4 regions of the Pseudoalteromonas sp. MMG033 genome follow, and region 1 is predicted to be linked to each of the others. Evidence: predicted binding sites of a transcription regulator. Region 1 holds the regulator's gene; each other region holds the start of a gene.
The links. Region 1 encodes LexA, which represses DNA repair genes until DNA is damaged. Its sites were predicted from a motif close to TACTGTATNNNNATACAGTA; they were not measured.

Region 1 (5,049 bases):
TTACAAGTTGCCCTTCACTCACTTTACTCATGCCAGCAGTCACAATATAAGCGCCTTCAGAGACTCCACTGACGACCGGAAAACCTAGAGTAGAAACCTCACCAATCACAACCGGGTTTTTCTTAATTTTACCCTTACCTGCTCCAGCAGACTCCACTGTCCATACAAAATTACCAGATGCATCTTTGAGCACAGCTTTTATTGGTAAATAAAGACCACTTTTGTTCACATCAGCGCCTTTGGCAAGCACCTTTGCTGTCATGCCCGGTAAGATGTTGTAACCCTCAGGGCGCGTCATGCTAAGAGTAACCTCATAGGCTTTTGTTACCTCATCAGCTTGTGTGCTCACTTCAACAAAGTCTAATGGAAAGGTTTTATCAGGGATCCCTGAAAACTCTGCAATAATGTGTTTAGGCGCATCTTTTGAGACTTTAATCATTAAGCTCTCAGGCACATTGACCTTAAGCGTTACATGCTTGATATCTTGCAGTGTTGCGACAACTTGCTTGGCTTGTACCTCTTCAAAACGCTCTATGTAAGTGCGTGCCACAACACCCGAAAATGATGCTTTTAAGCTTGTGTAAGACAAGTTGTTTTTTGCATTCGCCAATTTACTTTTTGCACTAGTAAAGTGGGACTGTAGTTGGTCATAGTCAGATTGCGAAATCGTACCGGATTTAATAAGTTGTTTAGCACGCCTAAAATCCGCCTGTGCTTTATTATAATTAGCCTGCGCTTCATCTAAAGAAAGTTTGTATTCTGTTGCGTCTAACTTAGCAATAACATCACCAAGCTGAATTTCTTGCCCCTGCTTTACCAGCAACTCTGTAACTTCACCCGGTACTTTAAATGATAGATCCGCAGAAGAAGCTGCATCGACTACCGCAGGGAATTCCACCAAAGGGCCATCGACTTGTGAAGAAAGCAATAATGTCCTCACTGGACGAAGCTGCTCTGATTGCTCTTGCTCTGATTTTTGCTCTGAACAACCAATTAATGCCAAACAAAATATTGCCATAACACCTAGCTGCTTGCCTTTTATTATCTTCATAAAAGCTCCTTTAGTTTTACTGAACATTACGATGTTGAGTCATCGCAGTAACAAAATTACCTATCCAAACATCGAGTACGGCCTTAACCGTTTCAACATTCTCAGTACCATCAGTCTTCAGTACCGAATCCAATTCTTTATGTGCAGTCATCATCACCACTGGGGCCTTTCGACTCCCTAAATAAAACGCTGACTCAAGTGACACATGTGTTAAAGCCTCGGTTTGCTCTGTCGCAGCCAAGTAAGCTGTTTTGCCCGCGTTATACACTAACCTGATAGGCACAAAGTCTCTCACCTGTAATGAAATGGGTTTAAATTGCACATCTGTAAAAGCGCCTTCAATTGTCAATACAGTGTCATCTACACCTTCGGGTTTTGCTGTTACAACTTTATAGTAAGGGCTCAATTTGATTTGCATTTGCGACTGCATGTAATGACTTAGCTTAGCAACATGCTGAGGATTAATGTTTAAAAACTCAGATTCAGAAGCGTTAATCCACACTTCAAACTGAGGAATATAGAGCACTTCGATTTTACTTAACACTTCTCTATTGAATGTGTTATCAACGAATAAGTTGGTGTCTTCATAGTCATCAGAGGGGAGTAATACATCATAATTGGGTAAAAAGCCTGACCGTGTATTGTTTGAGCTCGAAGCACAGGCGGATAACATACATACCAAAGCCACAATCAATACTACTTTAAACCAAGTCATAAGCTGCTCCATATTCAATTCATTTCCAGTGGTTTTAACACAATCACAAGCAAGCCTCTGATCTCTTTTGAAATCAAATGTAACCTGTGAATACAAATAAATTTAAGTTCTTAAATTAAGACGAATAGCTCAGACTGCGAATCATGGATTTAGTGCAAAATAATTTTTATTTTTGCTTAACAAGCACGTATTCCAAAGCTGATGTTATATTTATGTAACGTAAGTATATGATATGGAAGTATAGTTTAAAAGGGGTCTTTTAATTTATAAAAATGGTTTTGGTGAGATAAGCTGAAATATAATATCTCAGCTTATCAGGCAATCAGCAAAACGTTACAAGTTGCCGCGGATCACACCAACAGCGAGACCTTCAATATTGAAAACCTCTTGCTCTAGGTCAACTTCAATCGGTGAGAAATCTTCATTCTCAGCATGTAAGAATACTTTTTTACCGACTTTTTCAAAACGCTTAACGGTGACGTCTTCCTCAACACGAGCAACAACAACTTGCCCATTATTGGCAACTTGAGTTCTATGAACAGCAAGCAAGTCACCATCCATTATGCCGATATTTTTCATACTCATACCATTAACCCGAAGTAAGTAATCAGCAGGTGGTTGGAACATCCCTGGATCTACTTGGCAGTGATTCTCTATGTGCTCTTGCGCCAAAATAGGCTCACCAGCTGCTACGCGACCTACAAGAGGTAACCCCAGCTGCTCTGGTTCATCCGCTTCCACCAATCGGATACCGCGGCTTGCGCCAGGCACCATTTCAATGACTCCTTTTTTAGCAAGCGCTTTCAAATGTTCTTCAGCAGCATTGGCACTGCGAAAACCAAGAGAATCTGCAATTTCCGCACGAGTCGGTGGCATACCTGTGTCTTTGATAAAAACTTTGATCAGCTCGAATACTTGTTCTTGTCGTTTTGTTAAAGGTCGCATATAACTGGTTTTCCATACAGTGCATTTACTGTGAGTATATACAGTTAAAATTAAATCGCAATGCTAAACCTCTAATACTTGACTGATTCACTAGAACTATTTGGAACAAGGCAGCAACATTAAGAGGGCATCACTTGATCACAGCAAATCATGTTACTCACAATTTTTTCGATTCATTAATAATAAGGCTAAGATAAAAACCTAAATCTGAAGCCACGTAGGACAACAAAAATCTCTAAGCATTTAATGATAATTGATGATCCCATCTAGTACTGAGGCCCTCAAACTTATCTATTAAGTATACAAAACCTCTATAATTTTGACTGAGTAAAGAATAAAAACCAGACTCTAATAAAAACAGAAAAGTGATTAATATCTAAAGTTGAAAACCAACTTTGTTGCAAAATATAAAATAAGTAGGGATTAAGAATTTAAATCGCACTTTATTTATATGAAAAGATAATAATGAAATTTAGAACAGCATTAATATAATAAAAAGTAGTAATAAGATGAGTGTTTAAAAGAATAATAAATTACGTAATAGAGCTACAATTATGTAGCTCATTAAATACAGACTTTAGCAAGCTGAAGTCGTATAAGTACCTGGGCAAGTTCTAGTACCAGTGCACTCCCAAGTCTTGAAGAAGCCGCCTGCAACCTGTGGAGTCATCTCAGCTGGTACGCTAGCTTTATCATGACTAATAAGTTTGATGTTTTTCTTTTTGAGTTTTAATAACATTTTTATATCTCCTTGTTGACACAAATAAACCTAACAGTATTTATTTCTCATTTCAACAAAAATAAATAAATTATTATAGCGCATAATAACTTCTATAAAATCAATATAACCAAACGAAATTAAAAAACGAAAAACATAAAAATATCGTGTTCTTAAAAAGGTAACCAACCTTTAAAAAATATATAAAGAGTATAAATTTATTAAATGTTTTTAGTCTCTCTGAAGCAGATTTCTAAAGTTTAAAAAGGCTCAGGTTGTGACTACATTACATAAGGTAGATACTGTGTAACGACCTAAGCGAAGACTACTTTGTGCCATGCACTTGCACCACACGAGCTTAACGAGCACTAATCTAAGATGTCTCACCATTTGCTAAAAGACACAATAGACTTATCACCAACGCTTACTGTCATTAATGTTTTGCATCTTGTAAGTTGGATGAGCGAAATAATAAATCTATATGTTCAACAAGAAGTTATATTTCGTCGAAAGTAATAGCCATTCTTTGCAAACAATTGCGCTGCGATTCACCAACCTTTGAGCAAAATGAAAGTTTATGATACAACGCGAAACATTGGCATTCTTTTCACGCAAGGTGATTAACGTGCAAAATGTAACGACAGCGAGCGAAGCGAGTACGTTCAATTTGCGCAAGGTGAATATCGTACGAAAGGTTAATGACACAGCGCGAAGCGCTGGCATTCTTTTCGCGCAAGGTGAAATGAGCCGTTTTAGCTGTTGCTGAGGAAATCTTGAGCTTGCCTTGTCGGCGGTGAAGGATATTCCCTTCACCTTGCGCTAATTCGTCTCTTTATCAATGTGCATGACCTCTACAACTTTCGAGACGATTTAGCACGAAAAAACCCGCTGCATTTCTGCAACGGGTTTGACGTACATAGATGTACTAATGTCGAATGGATGAATTAAGTGCAAAGTACAGTGACAAAGAGCGAAGCGAGTACATTTACTTTGCGCAAGGTGAATTGAGTCATTTTAACAGCAGCGGGGTTATTTAATTGGCCCCTTGGTGCGCTACGCAGTAGAATGTCCTACTTTCACATGGGCGAAATGAGAGCGAAGCGAAGCTTCGCAGTTATCGTGTAAAGGGCTAATGACAGAGAACGAAGTGAGTTCATTCTCTTTGCGCAAGGTGAAATAAGCTATTTTAAACAGCGCCGATTGAAGTATTGGCGCGATGGAACCCAGCTTCAGGGATAAATAGACAACGCAGAACTATCTACAAAGAAATAACGTAATGCACTAAAACATATAACCGTGAGATGAGCTAGTTTTACCACTACCAAGGGACTTAAACGCAAAAAACCCGCTGCATTTCTGCAACGGGTTTCTTTTATTTGGTGCTTGGCAATGTCCTACTTTCACATGGGAAAGACTCGCCGTCCGCCCCACACACTATCATCGGTCGGGGCCGACCCTTCGGCTATTTCGTTTCACTACTGAGTTCGGCATGGGCGGGGCTGGCCTTCCAGTCAGGTGGTTCCAAAATGTTAAGCTATAAACGAAAAAAGCCCGACTCTTTCGAATCGGGCTTTCTTTTATTTGGCGCTTGGCAATGTCCTACTTTCACATGGGAAACCC
Region 2 (5,049 bases), 910 kb from region 1:
GTACCCTCTCAAACATGTAGAGAAATACTGCCTTGTTCATGAAAAACTCACGAAACCTATATAATAGTGGGTACAAGCCTGCTCCTTTCGTATTTTTCTACATCTTAGTATCTCAACTAATTTTTGAGCTGGCGTTATTAAAAAAACCATTGAACACAAGAAACTAGATGTTAGAGCATCGGCTGTAAATTTGGGGGCTCACAATTCCTAAGTAAGTTTATGTAAAGGAGCTTCTAATGAAAAAAAGCGTATTTACAACAATTCTATTAACTATGAGTATTTGCCAAGCACACGCTAACACAGGTGGAATTATAATTTTTCCTGCATAACCACCTTACCTATAAGGAATAGTCATGAAATATGCGGTTGTACTAATTACAGCGTTATTGTTTGCTGTATCAGCTAACGCCAGCCGGAGTGGTGATGGTAAATGGCCTAAAGAAAAAACTAAGTTGAGTGGGTCTGGCCCAGGTGGTATTCCGGATTTCCTAAAGCAATCTAAATAAAGGCACTTCTAGCGCCATTACTTTTGCCAACATAAAGATTGTGCTCGTTATGACATATTGTGTAGAGGTGTACGACTATATCCTCTCAAACATGTAGAGAAATACTGCCTTGTTCATGAAAAACTCACGAGACCTATATAATAGTGAGTATAAGCCTGCTCCTTTCGTATTTTTCTACATCTTAATATCTCAACTAATTTTTGAGCTGTCGTTATTGGGGTTGTCTACTTCCCTTAACATGAGACATATTGAACTGCTTTAATTAAACAAGACACCTTAATAATGGAATATAATCCAATTATTGAGGTGTTAAATGACAAAACGAACAAACAGAAATTACACAGCTGAATTTAAGCAAGAAGCTGTGGCATTGGTAACCGAGCAAGGTTACAGCGTACCCAAAGCAGCAGCGTCTTTAGGTATCACAGATAAAATACGTTATAACTGGAAAGCTAAGTTTGAAGCAGAGCAATCTGGAGCCAGTTTAAGTGCAGATGAACGCGCAGAGCTGTTAAGGCTACGCGAGGAATATAAAGAACTAAGGATGAAAAAGGAGATCTTAAAAAAGGCCAGCGCCCTCCTGCTAAAAGAAACCAAGTAACGTTTAAAACCGTTAAGAAGCTATCTTCAGTATTTCCAGTGAGTAAGCTTTGTAAAGTAATGAACGTCAGTCGCTCAGCCTATTAAGCTTGGCTGAAGCGACCTGCAAAAATCATTACAGCAGAGCATTGGCATATGTATCGAAGAGCTAAGGTCACCTTCGGGCAAAGCAGAAATAGCTTGGGTTATCGAAAGCTGACGAAGCGGTTATGCAAGGAGGGCTTTAAAGTCAGCGAATATGATGTTAAGAAGTCAATGGCTAAGCTTGGTTTAATTGTTACTCAGCGAGTTGCTTACAAAGTCACAACCAAGCGTAAACATAGTGATGGCGTAGCAGATAACCTATTGAATTAGAACTTTAATCCTATTGCTCCAAATCAGGTTTGGGCTGGTGATGTGACATATTTAAGAACAGGGGAAGGCTGGATGTACCTAGCCATTGTGATGGACTTATATTCACGTCGCATCGTTGGCTGGCATATCGATAAGCGAATGACGACTTACTTGGTCAACAAAGCTATGATGAAAGCTTATAACTTACGTCAGCCACCTAAAGGTTTGGTGTTTCATTCAGGTAGAGGCTCACAATATACCAGTAAGCATTACCGTAAACTGCTAGCCACCTTCGGTATCAGAGCGAGTATGGGCGATACTGAAGCTTGTTAGGATAATGCTATCGGTTAATGGTGATCAATCTCCAGTAGAAAATGAGCACAGTTTCTTAAGAAATGTGTCCTGATTTAGTTGTGCAGAACATTTTATTTTTGATTATTTATTAAAGACTAGAGCTAAAATGAAAGTTCTCAATTCACAGAACCCTAGTAAGGTACATTCTGCGTGTCTGGATTTGTCTTGATATCGATGGATTGAGACTGTATATTTGTACAGTCCCTTTGTGTGAGCTTTAATTTTGAAGAAAATAATTCACATCGATATGGATGCATTTTAAACTCTAGGGTGTTACCAGTTAGCATTTATTGTAAGTGCTACTTCTAAAGTATTATTAGTTATTTTTTCAGATTGTATGTAGCACATCTCAATTTTTGGATGCGGAGTGATGCGAAAAATAGTGCATGTAGATATGGACGCATTTTATGTTTCTGTTGAGCTCAGAGACAATCCTGAACTCATGGGTAAACCTGTTGCGGTTGGCGGAAGTAGAGGCTCTAGAGGCGTTCTTTCTACTTGCAACTATGTGGCAAGACAGTTTGGTATTAAAAGCGCAATGCCTACAAGTGTAGCGTTGAGAAAATGTCCCGACCTTATTCTTTTACCTGGTAGGATGGACGTTTATAAGCAGGTTAGTGAGCAAATTAGAGGTATATTTGAGCGCTATACAGATTTAATTGAGCCTTTGAGTTTAGATGAAGCCTATTTAGACGTTAGCAATTGTAAATTATTTGGTGGTTCAGCAACTTTAATTGCGCAAGACATTTGTCGAACTATTCACTGCGAATTAAATCTAACCGCTTCAGCAGGTGTCGCGCCAATTAAATACTTGGCGAAGGTTGCGTCTGATATAAACAAGCCTAATGGTATTTATGTAATTCCTCCCAATGACGTCGACTCATTCATCGACACAATGGAGCTTAAAAAGATTCCTGGCGTAGGAAAAGTAACGAATGAAAAATTGCTTAAAGATAATTTAAAGTTTGGCAAGGACGTTAAAGCATCTACCCTTGAATTCTTGTCAATTAAGTATGGAAAACTAGGTCAATTGTTGTGGGAGAGGTGTAGTGGTATAGACAATAGGCCTGTCGTAGTGAGCAGAATAAGAAAGTCAGTTGGAGTAGAAAGGACATTTCCCGAAGACTATTGCGATGTTGAGTTATTAGACAGAGTGTTGCTTGATGAACTAGTTCCAGAACTCAAACGGAGATCCTCTAAATACTTAATCGACAGAGGAATAAGTAAAGTTGGTGTGAAAATTAAATTTTCTGATTTTCATCAAACAACAAAAGATTTTACCGTTCAACAATTAGAGCCTGAAATTTTATCCGAATTGCTCCGAGAGGCATTTCTTCGAGGTAATGGTAAATCTGTTCGTTTACTCGGAGTGCACATTGGTCTATCCGAGTGCAAAGAGGCATCTGAACAAATCTCTTTTGATTGGTAATATTTAAACGCTAATCTTCCCCCAAAAAAATTACACGTATTTTACTTTGTTTGCTAAAGCTTAAAAGCTTTCTTATTTAATCTTTGATTTTCAAAGTATCTCTCAGCGTGAAAAACTTTTAATAGTCTTTTTTAGAAGAATTTGTAAGTGTGGTGCTTATGAATTAGACTCGCTGTGACCTTAACTTTTAGATTGAAAGATATATGTATCGATATAATGATAAGAAAATTAATGGACACTACATATATCTGGACGATAGTCGTAACCCTATACTTTTGCCATGCCTTTTTGCTCGATTTACTCAACGTTCTCAATTGAGAATTGATGAACATAATACAGTTGATTATGAAACAAAACTAAAAGTTGAGGAATTTAATTTAAAGGAGATTGGTCAGAGTGCAAGTTACAAAATTTGCAATCATTTGGGAAGATTTCTAGAGTGGATTGAGGGGTATAATGAAAACAGTTTAGTTTCTTTATCCAAACATACAGCGTTACCAGATGAAGATCAGATTTAGTCGATGATGTTCAAGAGCTTCGAGCCCTTGTTAAGGAGTTGGAATGTCGAAACGTTAAGGAAACATTGGATTTGTTATTGAATCAGCTTCCATTGGATTTGCAAAGGCAACTTAAGAGGTAATAGCTGGAAATAAGTAAATTCCCCTTCCATAAATAATTTTTAATTAAATTTTTACCTTTAAATCAATGACTCAGTTCGGTTTAAAAGGTATCCTAGAGCTAATTATCAGTGCCTCGGAAAAGGAAGTGCCATGGCTGTCAATCAAGCCAGAATTTTTGAACAGCTTGAGCAAATTGTTCAAGCATCAGATCCCAGTGAATTCATTTACGGATTCCTAACTGCATTTAAGTTTCCCAAAGCTACTATTACTCAAATCCGTCAAGGTGGCAACCGCAATGTTGCTAAGATTGAAGGCCATGTCGGACTGAAAAATAAACTGTATTACTTGCCGGTAAATGAAGGTCAAGATATTGATACTGTTTTAGATGAAGTCATAGTAGATCCAATTATAGCTAAGAATAAAATTCGTTATATTTTAATAACTGATTTTAAAAGATTTTTGTCTTGGGATACCGCGACCAGTGAGCGTTTAGACATCGACTTTGAGGTTTTACACCGAAATTATAGCTTTTTCTTGCCACTAGTGGGACTTGAAAAAGCGATATTGAATAGTGAAAAGCCTGCGGATGTAAAAGCTGCTGTAAAAATGGGTAAGCTATTCGACCTTATCCGTGTTCACAATGACCTCAATACACCAGAAGATATCCATGCCTTAAATGTCTTTCTGACCCGCTTACTATTTTGTTTGTTTGCTGAGGATACTGGGATTTTCCCACAACAAGGGCAATTTACCGCAGCGATCAAGAGTGTAACATCTGAAGATGGAAGCGATTTAGATCAGTTTCTTCATGATCTCTTTTTAGTCCTCAATAGCGTTGAAGGTAGCGAGTTACGCTCGAGGTTACCTGAGCACCTGACTGATTTCCCTTACGTGAACGGTGGATTATTTGAGGCCAATGAAGCTATTCCTAGTTTGGGGAAGAAGGGTCGTCGTATTCTCATTGAGTGTTGCTTAGAAGATTGGAGTGCAATTAACCCAGACATATTCGGTAGTATGTTTCAAGCGGTTATTGATGTAGAACAGCGGGCTCGGTTAGGGCAGCATTACACCTCCTACAGCAATATCATGAAGGTGATTCAACCTCTGTTTCTTGACCCGTTACGAGCGGAGCTTGAGAAACAACGCGACAGCGCTAATGGGCTTAAGCGGTTACTTGTTCGGCTAGGTGAAATTAAAGTATTTGATC
Region 3 (5,049 bases), 1.7 Mb from region 1:
AAATTTACTATGAATTTCAATTACCAACTCAAACTAAGCCGCCGTAGAAAAACGGTCGCTATTACTGTTAAACCTCAAGGCGTTGTTGTTCATGCCCCTTACGGTATTTGTCACAATTGGCTAAATGCATGGTTAGATACAAAACAGGAGTGGGTTGAGAAAAAACTAGATATAGTCGCTAAAAAAAGAGAGCTGGGCCTTGAACCGTTAAAGTCTGTTAATGTCTATGGTGAGTCTTACAAATTGATTTTTGATTCAGAGTCTCGCTTTATTGACCACATGAATCAATGCATTTATTTGACAGCATTTAGCAAAGGGAGCAAAGAGAGTCACATTGATGAGCTTAACCAGCTCTTTCAAGTTGAGTTGACGAACTACCTACAAGGGCGTTTACCTTATTTCCAAACCTGCATGGGCTCAAAATACAAGGTACTTAAAGTACGTTTTTATAAACGTCGTTGGGGGAGTTTATCAAGTAAAGGTGTTCTGGCTTTTAATAGTGCTTTGCTTGGCGCGCCAAAATGGGTGATCGATTATGTTATAGTGCATGAATTAGCACATTATCATGTGATGGCACACAACCATGCGTTTTGGCAAATAGTAGCGCGTTTTTACCCTGAGTTTGAAAAAGCAAAAAACTATTTAAAAAACGAGATGCATCACATTCAATAAAATGAAGAGAAATTATAGATGGAAATAAAGAGATAAAAGGAAGTGGTGGAGGGAGCTGGATTCGAACCAGCGAAGGCTGAGCCGTCAGATTTACAGTCTGATCCCTTTGGCCGCTCGGGAACCCCTCCATAACAGATTTTTCAAGTACAAAGTGGTGGAGGGAGCTGGATTCGAACCAGCGAAGGCTGAGCCGTCAGATTTACAGTCTGATCCCTTTGGCCGCTCGGGAACCCCTCCAATTGTACTTTGTTGTCGTTGATGGTGGAGGGAGCTGGATTCGAACCAGCGAAGGCTGAGCCGTCAGATTTACAGTCTGATCCCTTTGGCCGCTCGGGAACCCCTCCTCAACAACGGCGCTGATAATAACAAAGTTTTTGACGAAGTAAAGAAATGTCCTAAAGTTTTTTTAAAAAATGCCGATAAATTTTCAGAATTAATATTTTTTGGCGAAAATCCATGCAGATAGAACAATTGTTACTCAAGGAAGCTCAATTAGGTAATGCATTGAGTTTGAGTGTTCATGAATCAAGAAGAGGTGACTTTGCACTTTTGCTAAGCGCACTTTCTCAAGATGCATTGGATTTTAGTCAATTTGATTTACCGCGCAGTGCATTAGATGAATCAGATAAATCTGAAGAAGCACTTCGCAAAGAACTACAAGTCGGTCCCAAACAGCCATTAGCGCCAGATGAATTTGATTTTTCAATCGGCCAGTACAATCGCTATTTCGTAAAAGATGGTGGTCTCGAAGATATAAAATTAAACGAATGCTTAGATCCTGAGCCTTTTCATATTCGCGATGATAAAGCACACATACCTCTAAATGTTATTGAAAATTTAGAACCAGCTGTCAGAGCAAAATTATATCGTCAGAAAAACCCAGAAATTGATGTGCAAGAAAAAGAAATGGATGCCGCTGCTTTTTATGATCAGATCGCAAGTGGAGAGATGCAGTCTCAGTTAAATGTTGCTGTTTAACAAGTAATTGAAGTTGGATGCATAGTCGTATTTTGTGTGGCATTAGTCTTTTGACTAAGCCACAGGAAGCGTAAGCGTATTATGATTAGCCGTGACACTTTTTAAACTTTTTCCCACTTAAGCACGGACAAGGATCGTTACGGCTTACTTTTTTACTATCGGCTGGATATAGTTCGCCATCAAGATATAACCAAGCGCCATTTTCTTGAATAAACCTTGAGCGTTCATGTAGTGCGTTCAATACACCTCCCTCGATATATGCTGCTTTAAATTCAACATATTGATACTGCTCATCTTGATCTGTTTGAATGACATCTAAGCGAACGAAATCAACTTGTTTGGCAAATAATAAAATGTCATCAACGGTATGTTCGGTGCGCGTTTTGGAAGCATATGTTTTTAAAATATACTCCCCAGCGTGTGTGCAGTACGCACTGAAGCGAGAGCGCATCAATTGCTCAGCTGTTTTGGGGGCTGCTGCCCCAGTAATAAATGGCTGACAACATTGCTCAAAAGTTTGTGTGTTACCACAAAAACACATAAGTGACCTACATAATTAGTGTGCAAACTTTGATAATGGCAATTTAGCTGAATTTTTAAAGCAATATAGTGTCGTTTTAGATTTACTAAGACTTCTATGCTCAATTTGCTTATGTGATAAAATCCCTGGCCAAGTTATGACCGCTGCAAAATTACCATTGGACAAAGCGCTATCCAGAGTATGCTCTAAGTTTATCAGATCCCTTTGTTTAAGCACCAGCAGCTTGTTTGCATCTATGTCATAGCTATCTAGCATAGACTTATTAAGCACATGGTCTGGTGCTATGAGTAAAGTCCAACCTGCTTTTGAATTACAACGGTATAAAATTTGTAAGAGCATATCATTGGTGCTTTGCTCGTCAATTGCATCCAAGACATTAAAACTTTGATAGTGATTAACGTTTTCTGAATACGTATTTAAATTTGCTGATATGTGCAACATGATTAGACCACTGATTATCTATACAGTGCATATACAGTATTTCATACAGTGGTATTAATCAAGTATTGTTTGGTGTTTTTTTGTACTTTTATTGTTCGAAACTCGATTGCTAATTAATTATTTGAACCAAAATGCATTTGCTGATGAATTTGCTCAAACAAAGTAGCGGCATAACATTGTGCATCAATGTAGCGCTTAGTAGTTAGGTGTGGCCGAACTTCATTCAATGTGCTCTGTGCCGCGATGTTGCCTTGACTTTGGGCAAGGCTCAACCAAGCAACGCCGTGAAATGCACTTTTTGGTACTCCTTGCCCTTTGATAAATAGTAGGCCTAGATAAAACTGTGCTTTGTTATCACCAGACATGGCTGCTAACCTCATCCACTTTGCGGCTAGCGGGTATTGCTTTTCTTTGATGTAATAAAGGCCTTTCTTGTAAGCTTGCTCGGGATCCTGCTGTTTTGGCCAGCTGTGTTTCGGATCGGGCTCTTGCGTCACAAACTCGAGCACATTGAGTAATTGTTGCTCTAGGTCACCACCATGCGCTTTTGTAGATTGATTGCTTTTCATACTCACTTCACTTATTACAACTTAGTCTTCATTGTAGCTGATTTTTGCTTTATTTGTCCGTTTATGGTGATGATTTGTGGTAAAATCGCCGACCTCGTTTCCATTTAAAATACAAAGACATGCTAGAAAAATTATTTTCGCTTAAGGCGTTACACACGGACGTAAAAACAGAAGTTGTAGCGGGACTCACTACGTTTATCACCATGGTATATATTGTATTTGTTAATCCAGCAATGCTCGCTGAGGCCGGGATAGATCACGGCGCGGCATTCGTTGCTACCTGCCTGGCTGCAGCAATTGGTTGTTTCATCATGGGGTTTATTGCTAATTATCCGCTTGCTTTAGCGCCAGGTATGGGCTTAAACGCATTTTTTACTTATGGTGTTGTACTTGGTATGGGCCATAGCTGGCAGACTGCTTTGGGTGCAGTGTTCTTATCTGGGTGTCTATTTTTACTATTAAGCCTTTTTAAAGTCAGAGAGTGGGTTATACAGGCAATTCCAGTTGTGCTAAAGCGAGCAATCGCTACGGGTATTGGTGCATTCTTAGCACTCATCGCGCTTAAAAATGCGGGTATTATTGTCGCAAGCCCAGCAACGCTCGTTCAGTTAGGTGACATTACCAGTCCAGGTCCTTTATTGGCGATTTTTAGTTTGTTTGTGATCACTGCATTGATGTATAGAGAATGGAAAAGTGGGGTGTTGATCAGCATCTTGTTGGTGACAGTAATTGCTTGGGGGCTCGGTTTAGTTGAGTATCAAGGCATAGTGTCTGCTCCTCCAAGCATTGAGCCAACATTTGGCCAGTTAGATATTGCCGGTGCTTTGGAAATTTCAATGCTAAGCGTGGTATTTGCATTTTTATTTGTTGATCTCTTTGATACGAGTGGCACCTTGGTTGCTGTGACACAAAAAGCGGGGATTGCTGATGATAAAGGCAACATGCCCAGATTGGGCCGTGCCTTGTCTGCAGACAGTTCTGCCACAGTAGCAGGCTCTTTCTTGGGCACATCAACGACAACATCTTATATTGAATCTGTCTCAGGGGTGTCTGTCGGTGGGCGCACTGGCCTGACTGCGGTCGTCGTAGGTTGCTGCTTCTTACTAATGATGTTTTTTGCGCCATTGGCTAAAATGGTCCCAGCTTACGCTACGGCAGGCGCAATTCTGTACGTATCTGTGTTAATGCTGCAAAATCTAAAGTTGGTGAACTGGGATGATATGACTGATGCAATTCCAGTGAGCGTTGTACTATTGATGACTCCGCTCACCTTTTCAATTGCGCATGGTATTGCCTTAGGCTTTATTGCATACACCGCTGTGAAGCTCGCGTGCAATAAAAAAGAAGAAATATCTATTAGTGTCTGGGTGCTGACAATATTATTTATCGTGAAATTTGCACTAAGCTGATCACCATTTCTTTTTCGGTGCGAAAAGGACGTCCAAGTCGTCCTTTTCCTTCTCTGCTTTTTTCTTTACTGCTGAGGCATTAGACGCTTTGAGTTCAGTACTGATCTCATTGAGATAACCTTCTAATTGGTTCTTTTTCTCTGTTACATATTCGTCGTTGTAAGTCACTGCCATAATGGTTGCATAAGCTTTTTCAAAGTACTGTCTTGCAGAGCCAACCATATTGGCTGTTTTTGCAGAGAGCCCTCGTTTGATTTGACTTTCTACATTAATTCTTAACTGAATTTTTTCCAAGCGGCGGTCTTCTTTAACAAAGATTTGCGTATCAACTTTGCCTTTACTGTGCTCTGAACGAAGAAGTTGACGAAGCTTTTTTATTCCTTGTACAAGTGCAATTAGCTGTTTGTCGTTATCCGGTAAAGCGACGTTATCACTGTCG
Region 4 (5,049 bases), 1.9 Mb from region 1:
ACCACGTATCATGCGTTGCCATTGCTTGCTCAGCTCTCCAGACTCTTTGAGCTGTTGTAACCCTAAATTAAAAGCTTTCCTGAGTTTTGGGCTCCCCTCTAGTACTTTTGGAAACAAAACCTGCGCACGATATTTAAGAAAGGGTTTTGGGTGTGCTTGAAGTAGTTTCTGGTACTCGTTCGAAAACTGCTCTTTTAACAGTGTCTCCATAACTGTTTCATTGAGTAAAATTAAATCTACTCTGTTATTTAAGAGCATATTGAGGTTGAGCTGATCGTTACTTACCATGAGTACATCCAACTCATCACTTTTAATGGCCTTGTGGAACTCAGGAACATATTCATAACCCAGTGTTGCGCCTATCCGGTAGGGTTGCAGGTCCTTGAGGGTTTCCCAGTTTGGTAAAGGCGTCTCTTTTCTAAAGTACATTTTTAGCTCACCTTGATATATCTCGTCACTACAGTAAAAGTGCGTTTGATATTCACTTTCGCATACCCAGTATGACGCCATATCAAATTGGCCAAGTTTTGCGGCATGAAAGCTTCGTTTCCATGGCAAATAAACGAAAGACACTGGTATTCCTTGCGTTGCAAAAGCAAGACGAATGATATGATTGACGAAGCCATCATCAACCAATTGGCTACCAGTAAATGGTGGGTATTCTCCAGTCGCAATGTTTATACTGTTTTCTGCAAAGGCATGCCAACAACTGAACAAGATTAAAAAAAGATACTTTCTCATTTTATTTGGAACAAAAAACAACCAGTTAATATCTATGCAAGTTTAGCTCATAAATATGGAGAAACATGTGATGTATCAGCCTGTATTTTCACCATTATTTTTATTTTTGATTGCTTGGCTGTGAAAAGTAATGATAGTGGGCCTGTGAGTGAAATAGGTAAACTTTATATTTTTCATTTAGTTATGTTGGTTTTATATATTAGGAAGCAGTATTGTTGTATTTACTTAGCGTTGCATAGAGCACAGCATTGCACCGTTATATATTTTGATTAAATTTGAGAAGCAAAAAAAGTTAACCACAGCCTATTAACAAAAACTGTGGATAGAAAATGCTGTTTTGGTGCGATGGCTTTTTTGCGTTAAGTTCTCCTAAAGTAAGGTGACTCAATTTGAACACTGTTCTTAAATTGGTGTCATTGACATTTTATCAAGGGAATATCAGACCAGCGCGTGGTGTAATAAGGCGATAAAAACGCGCGGCGCATGTGCCAAGCGTTAGATTGTAATTGTGCGCCAGTGCGTGCTGTGTGATTGCCAAATCTGGTATTGATTTCATCTAGGCATTTCATCAGAGCTGGGCTATCTTGAGATTGACTGAATAAGTCAGTTTGTAAAAATGTGTCGTCTTCAAGCTCAATCGCACCAACTCCTGCTTTGTAATATTTGACGCCAGATTTGAATAGTTGATGAAAAATGTCGCTAACAGCATGTGTAAATACTCTAACATCACTCGAAGCGACGGGGAGCTTCTGAATAAAAGACTTTTTGTAATAGCTGTCTTCAAACGGTGAGCTATGTGCAAAAATCACAATATTTTTTGCCAATGAATTTTGCTTTCTGAGCTTTTTACTGACAATGGCACAGTGGGTTGCGAGTGCGGCTTTAAGTGCTTTTGGATCTGTGATGCGCTCGCCAAAGCTACGTGTGCTGTATATCTCTTTTTTTCTTTGTGTGATCTCATGCCAAGACAGGCAAGCTTCGCCATTGAGCTCAGATACTGTGCGTTCTAAAACCACACTAAACTGTTTTCGCATCAAACGCGGGTTTTGATTGGCTAAGTCTAAGGCGCTATAGATGCCTTGTTGATTGAGCTGTTTGGTCAGGCGTTTGCCAATGCCCCAGACATCCTCCACGTTTAAATTCGCCAGTATTTGCCTGCGGCTTTGTTGATTATCTATTACCGCAACACCCGTCGCATTTTTAAATTTTTTAGCGGCGTGATTTGCCGCTTTTGCAAGTGTTGGAGTTGGGCCAAACCCCACGCCAACCGGCAGCTTGGTGGAGCGCCACACGCTGCGCCTGATAACATGTCCGTATTGTTCCCAAGAGTTAACAAGGTCGCTAAACCCCTCGAATTTTAAAAATGACTCATCGATAGAGTAGATATGATGATTATCACTGAATTGATTAATCACCTTCATCATCTTGTCTGACAGATCTGCATACAGCTCATAATTGGAAGAGCGAATAATGACATTGTGCTCAGCCAAAACCGACTTCAGTTTAAAGTAGGGCTGAAACTTGGGAATATTTAAACGCTTAGCCTCGGGCGAAGCTGCCACAATACAGCCATCGTTATTTGATAACACCACAACAGGCTTATTGCGAATACTCGGATCAAAGACTTTCTCCGCAGAGGCATAAAATGAGGTGGCATCGACTAGCGCATACATCTGGTCAAGCCCGGGTTTGTGCGATGCATACGTATTGAACCTGTGACCACGCCCTCTAGTTGGAATTGATCACATTCACTGATCTTGACTGGCGCATAAAGGGTGGATGCTGAGCGCAGCACTCTATTGTGCAAGTCGAGCAGCTTACAGACAAATTCATTATTAAAATTTGCAACAATGACATCATTTTGCTGAGGAGAAACAGCGCGATCAACCAATAACAAATCACCATCAAAGATCCCAACACCTTGCATAGAGTCGCCAGATGCGAGCCCGATAAACGTGGCGTTGGGGTGATTGACTAAGAGTTGATCTAACGATAAACCAAGTTCTTTATATTCTGCCGCTGGTGATTCAAACCCAGTGATACCTGCTTGGGCTTTGATGGGGATTACTTTCATACGTTACCTATACTGTTTATATATACAGTATAGTGTGAGGCCTGCGTGTCGTGCAAGTAGCACAGTCATCAAGTGTCTAAAAAATTGATAAAAGCTAAGAAGCTGTGCACCTTGAATCGACTTATCTGATGCTGCCAATCTGCTATTTAAGTTATTAATATTAACAAGTTGAGTGTTTTTACATGAACTGATACGCAGTTTTGAGGGCGTGATTTGGGGCTCGTATTATTTAATCTTAATATCTTTTGTGGGTATTTATTTGACCATTACATATGTTTTGGTTACATTTTTTTAACTTTAAATTGTGTTTGAACAGTCGGAAAGCGAAAAATATGTGCGCCTTGCACACGTTTTGAGTTTTTACGGTCAGTGCCATCCATAAATAGGTTGTCTAGGTTGTCAGCTACAGCCACACAGCTATCGGATAACTGGAATTTGAATAGTGTCAAAAAGGAATATGAATATGCCTGCTAACTTAACCGATTTGCTTGCCAATAGAGGTGACTTAACGAGAGCTGAGCTTGATAAGTTTGTTCTATCGCAGTGGCAACTGGGCAATCACTTTTTGCGCGTGCCCACACATGTTTTGCCTAACCACAATGAGTTTGAGTCAGTTGCATGGGAAAAAATAGATTGCATGTTGACTAAAATTGTCATGCAAAAAGCAGATGGTTTGTCATTTGGATTTGATATGTTTCCGCCAAAGTCAGCGGCCAAAGGTGATGTGCATGTACATCCTTTAAGTAGTCGACTTATTTCTGTTTTGGAAGGTTTTGGTACCGCTATTGTGAAAACATGCAAAGGAAAAATGGCGAAAAAAGAAGTAGGTCCGGGAGATGTGATTTTATTCCCTCATGCGACGCCCCATTGCTTTTGGGGTGCTGAAGACGAGCCTATGGTGGTCGAAGTGTTGCTGGGTCCTTATGTGCCATTCGAGCATCCATTACATACGGTTTGTCCAAAAAATGCGAAAAAAATAGCTGAGGCATACCCTGAATTGTTTGTGCCCTGCGAAGTGAATGAACTTGAACTGGTTGCCTCTAAAGTCATTGCGTTGCAAAACCAAGGCGTATTGGAGTTAGATGAGCATCAAGTGATGGAGTGGGGCGATGAGTATATTTGTAACTTGGGTGAGATAGAAGTCGAGTGATTGCTTCGATTGAGTTAGCGCACACGTTGGGTACTCAACTCGACATTCTATATTGAGTTAGCTTTTGTATTTTATCGAGCAGCCATAAGGCTTTGTTACTTTTTGTGTAACAGGCTTACCCGCCAGCAAGTTGTTTAAGCCTGCTGTGACATAGTTGGTTGCTTTTGCAATATCTGCGGGGTTGGCTGATTTAATACTGTCGATTGCACCAGCGTAACTTAACTTACCTTGTGGGTTTATGATGTACATATGTGGGGTGGTTTTTGCTTTATATAATCGCCCGACTTGTCCATCTTCATCAAACAATACGTGTGACGGCGCTGCACTGCGCTTTTGGGTTAGTTCATTGGCTTTTTGTGCGCTAACATGACCTTGCTTTCCCTCTGCTGAGGAAATAATGGAAAGCCACACGACGTCCTTTTGCGTGTATTGACGCTGCAAAGATTGCATGTTGTCACTACCATAGTGTTTCACGACATATGGGCACAAATGATTTGTCCACTCAAGTACCACATACTTGCCCTTAAAGTCAGACAGGCTAACGGTTTTGCCAAATGAGTCCTGTAGTTTAAAATCAGGGGCGTTTGTGTCTACTTTCGCTGCAGCGATACTGAGCAATGGTGCCAATAGCATAGACAGCATGAGCCATTTAGTTAGACGTTGCATGATTAATCTCCTTCTTTGCTTGTTGAATAGCATTTATAACGATGTCAGGTGTCAAAACCTGCGGTAAAACTTGCTTACTGTGGTTACCTGCATACACAACGTATAAAGGCACACCAGAGCGTTGATACTGTTCTAAGTACTCGTAAATTGCTTGGTTTTTGTTGGTCCAATCACCCTCTAAATAGTCGACTTTGCTGTCTTCAAATAAGGCTTGTAGGTCAGCATTGTTCAAAGCCACTTGCTCGTTTACTTTACAAGTAATGCACCAATCTGCGGTCATATTCACCAACACCACGTGATTGTTATTACGTAGTTCGGTGAGTTTTTGTGCACTAAAGTGATTGTTTTTTTGCTCGCTGACTACTTTGCTTGCTTGTGCGCCTTTGACACTGCAAAACGTTGCAAACGTTATTGCAAG

Region 2: the regulator LexA is predicted to act here: its motif matches at 1,977-1,996, upstream of dinB (DNA polymerase IV).
Region 3: the regulator LexA is predicted to act here: its motif matches at 2,641-2,660, upstream of AC2CZC_RS12200 (SulA-like leucine-rich domain-containing protein).
Region 4: the regulator LexA is predicted to act here: its motif matches at 2,826-2,845, upstream of AC2CZC_RS13190 (LexA family protein).

The regions. Positions count from the first base shown of each region.
Region 1 is NZ_CM170070.1:1,088,329-1,093,377, forward strand. It holds gene AC2CZC_RS04980 (efflux RND transporter periplasmic adaptor subunit) at 1-1,051, opposite strand, end outside; gene AC2CZC_RS04985 (DUF3313 family protein) at 1,068-1,766, opposite strand; gene lexA (transcriptional repressor LexA) at 2,100-2,711, opposite strand; gene AC2CZC_RS04995 (hypothetical protein) at 3,289-3,450, opposite strand; gene AC2CZC_RS05000 (hypothetical protein) at 4,007-4,195, shown strand; rRNA gene rrf (5S ribosomal RNA) at 5,016-5,049, opposite strand, start outside.
Region 2 is NZ_CM170070.1:177,181-182,229, reverse strand. It holds gene AC2CZC_RS00730 (hypothetical protein) at 354-506, shown strand; partial or broken gene AC2CZC_RS00725 (IS3 family transposase) at 820-1,769, shown strand; gene dinB (DNA polymerase IV) at 2,164-3,222, shown strand; gene AC2CZC_RS00715 (hypothetical protein) at 3,426-3,740, shown strand; gene AC2CZC_RS00710 (class I SAM-dependent DNA methyltransferase) at 3,993-5,049, shown strand, end outside.
Region 3 is NZ_CM170070.1:2,782,231-2,787,279, forward strand. It holds gene AC2CZC_RS12170 (M48 family metallopeptidase) at 10-672, shown strand; tRNA gene AC2CZC_RS12175 (tRNA-Tyr) at 716-800, opposite strand; tRNA gene AC2CZC_RS12180 (tRNA-Tyr) at 825-909, opposite strand; tRNA gene AC2CZC_RS12185 (tRNA-Tyr) at 932-1,016, opposite strand; gene AC2CZC_RS12190 (VC2046/SO_2500 family protein) at 1,129-1,650, shown strand; gene AC2CZC_RS12195 (YchJ family protein) at 1,736-2,191, opposite strand; gene AC2CZC_RS12200 (SulA-like leucine-rich domain-containing protein) at 2,207-2,632, opposite strand; gene AC2CZC_RS12205 (tetratricopeptide repeat protein) at 2,746-3,201, opposite strand; gene AC2CZC_RS12210 (NCS2 family permease) at 3,321-4,610, shown strand; gene AC2CZC_RS12215 (hypothetical protein) at 4,611-5,049, opposite strand, start outside.
Region 4 is NZ_CM170070.1:2,993,796-2,998,844, forward strand. It holds gene AC2CZC_RS13180 (substrate-binding periplasmic protein) at 1-741, opposite strand, end outside; gene AC2CZC_RS13185 (Y-family DNA polymerase) at 1,155-2,414, opposite strand; gene AC2CZC_RS13190 (LexA family protein) at 2,402-2,815, opposite strand; gene AC2CZC_RS13195 (cupin domain-containing protein) at 3,279-3,965, shown strand; gene AC2CZC_RS13200 (thioredoxin family protein) at 4,023-4,631, opposite strand; gene AC2CZC_RS13205 (protein-disulfide reductase DsbD family protein) at 4,615-5,049, opposite strand, start outside.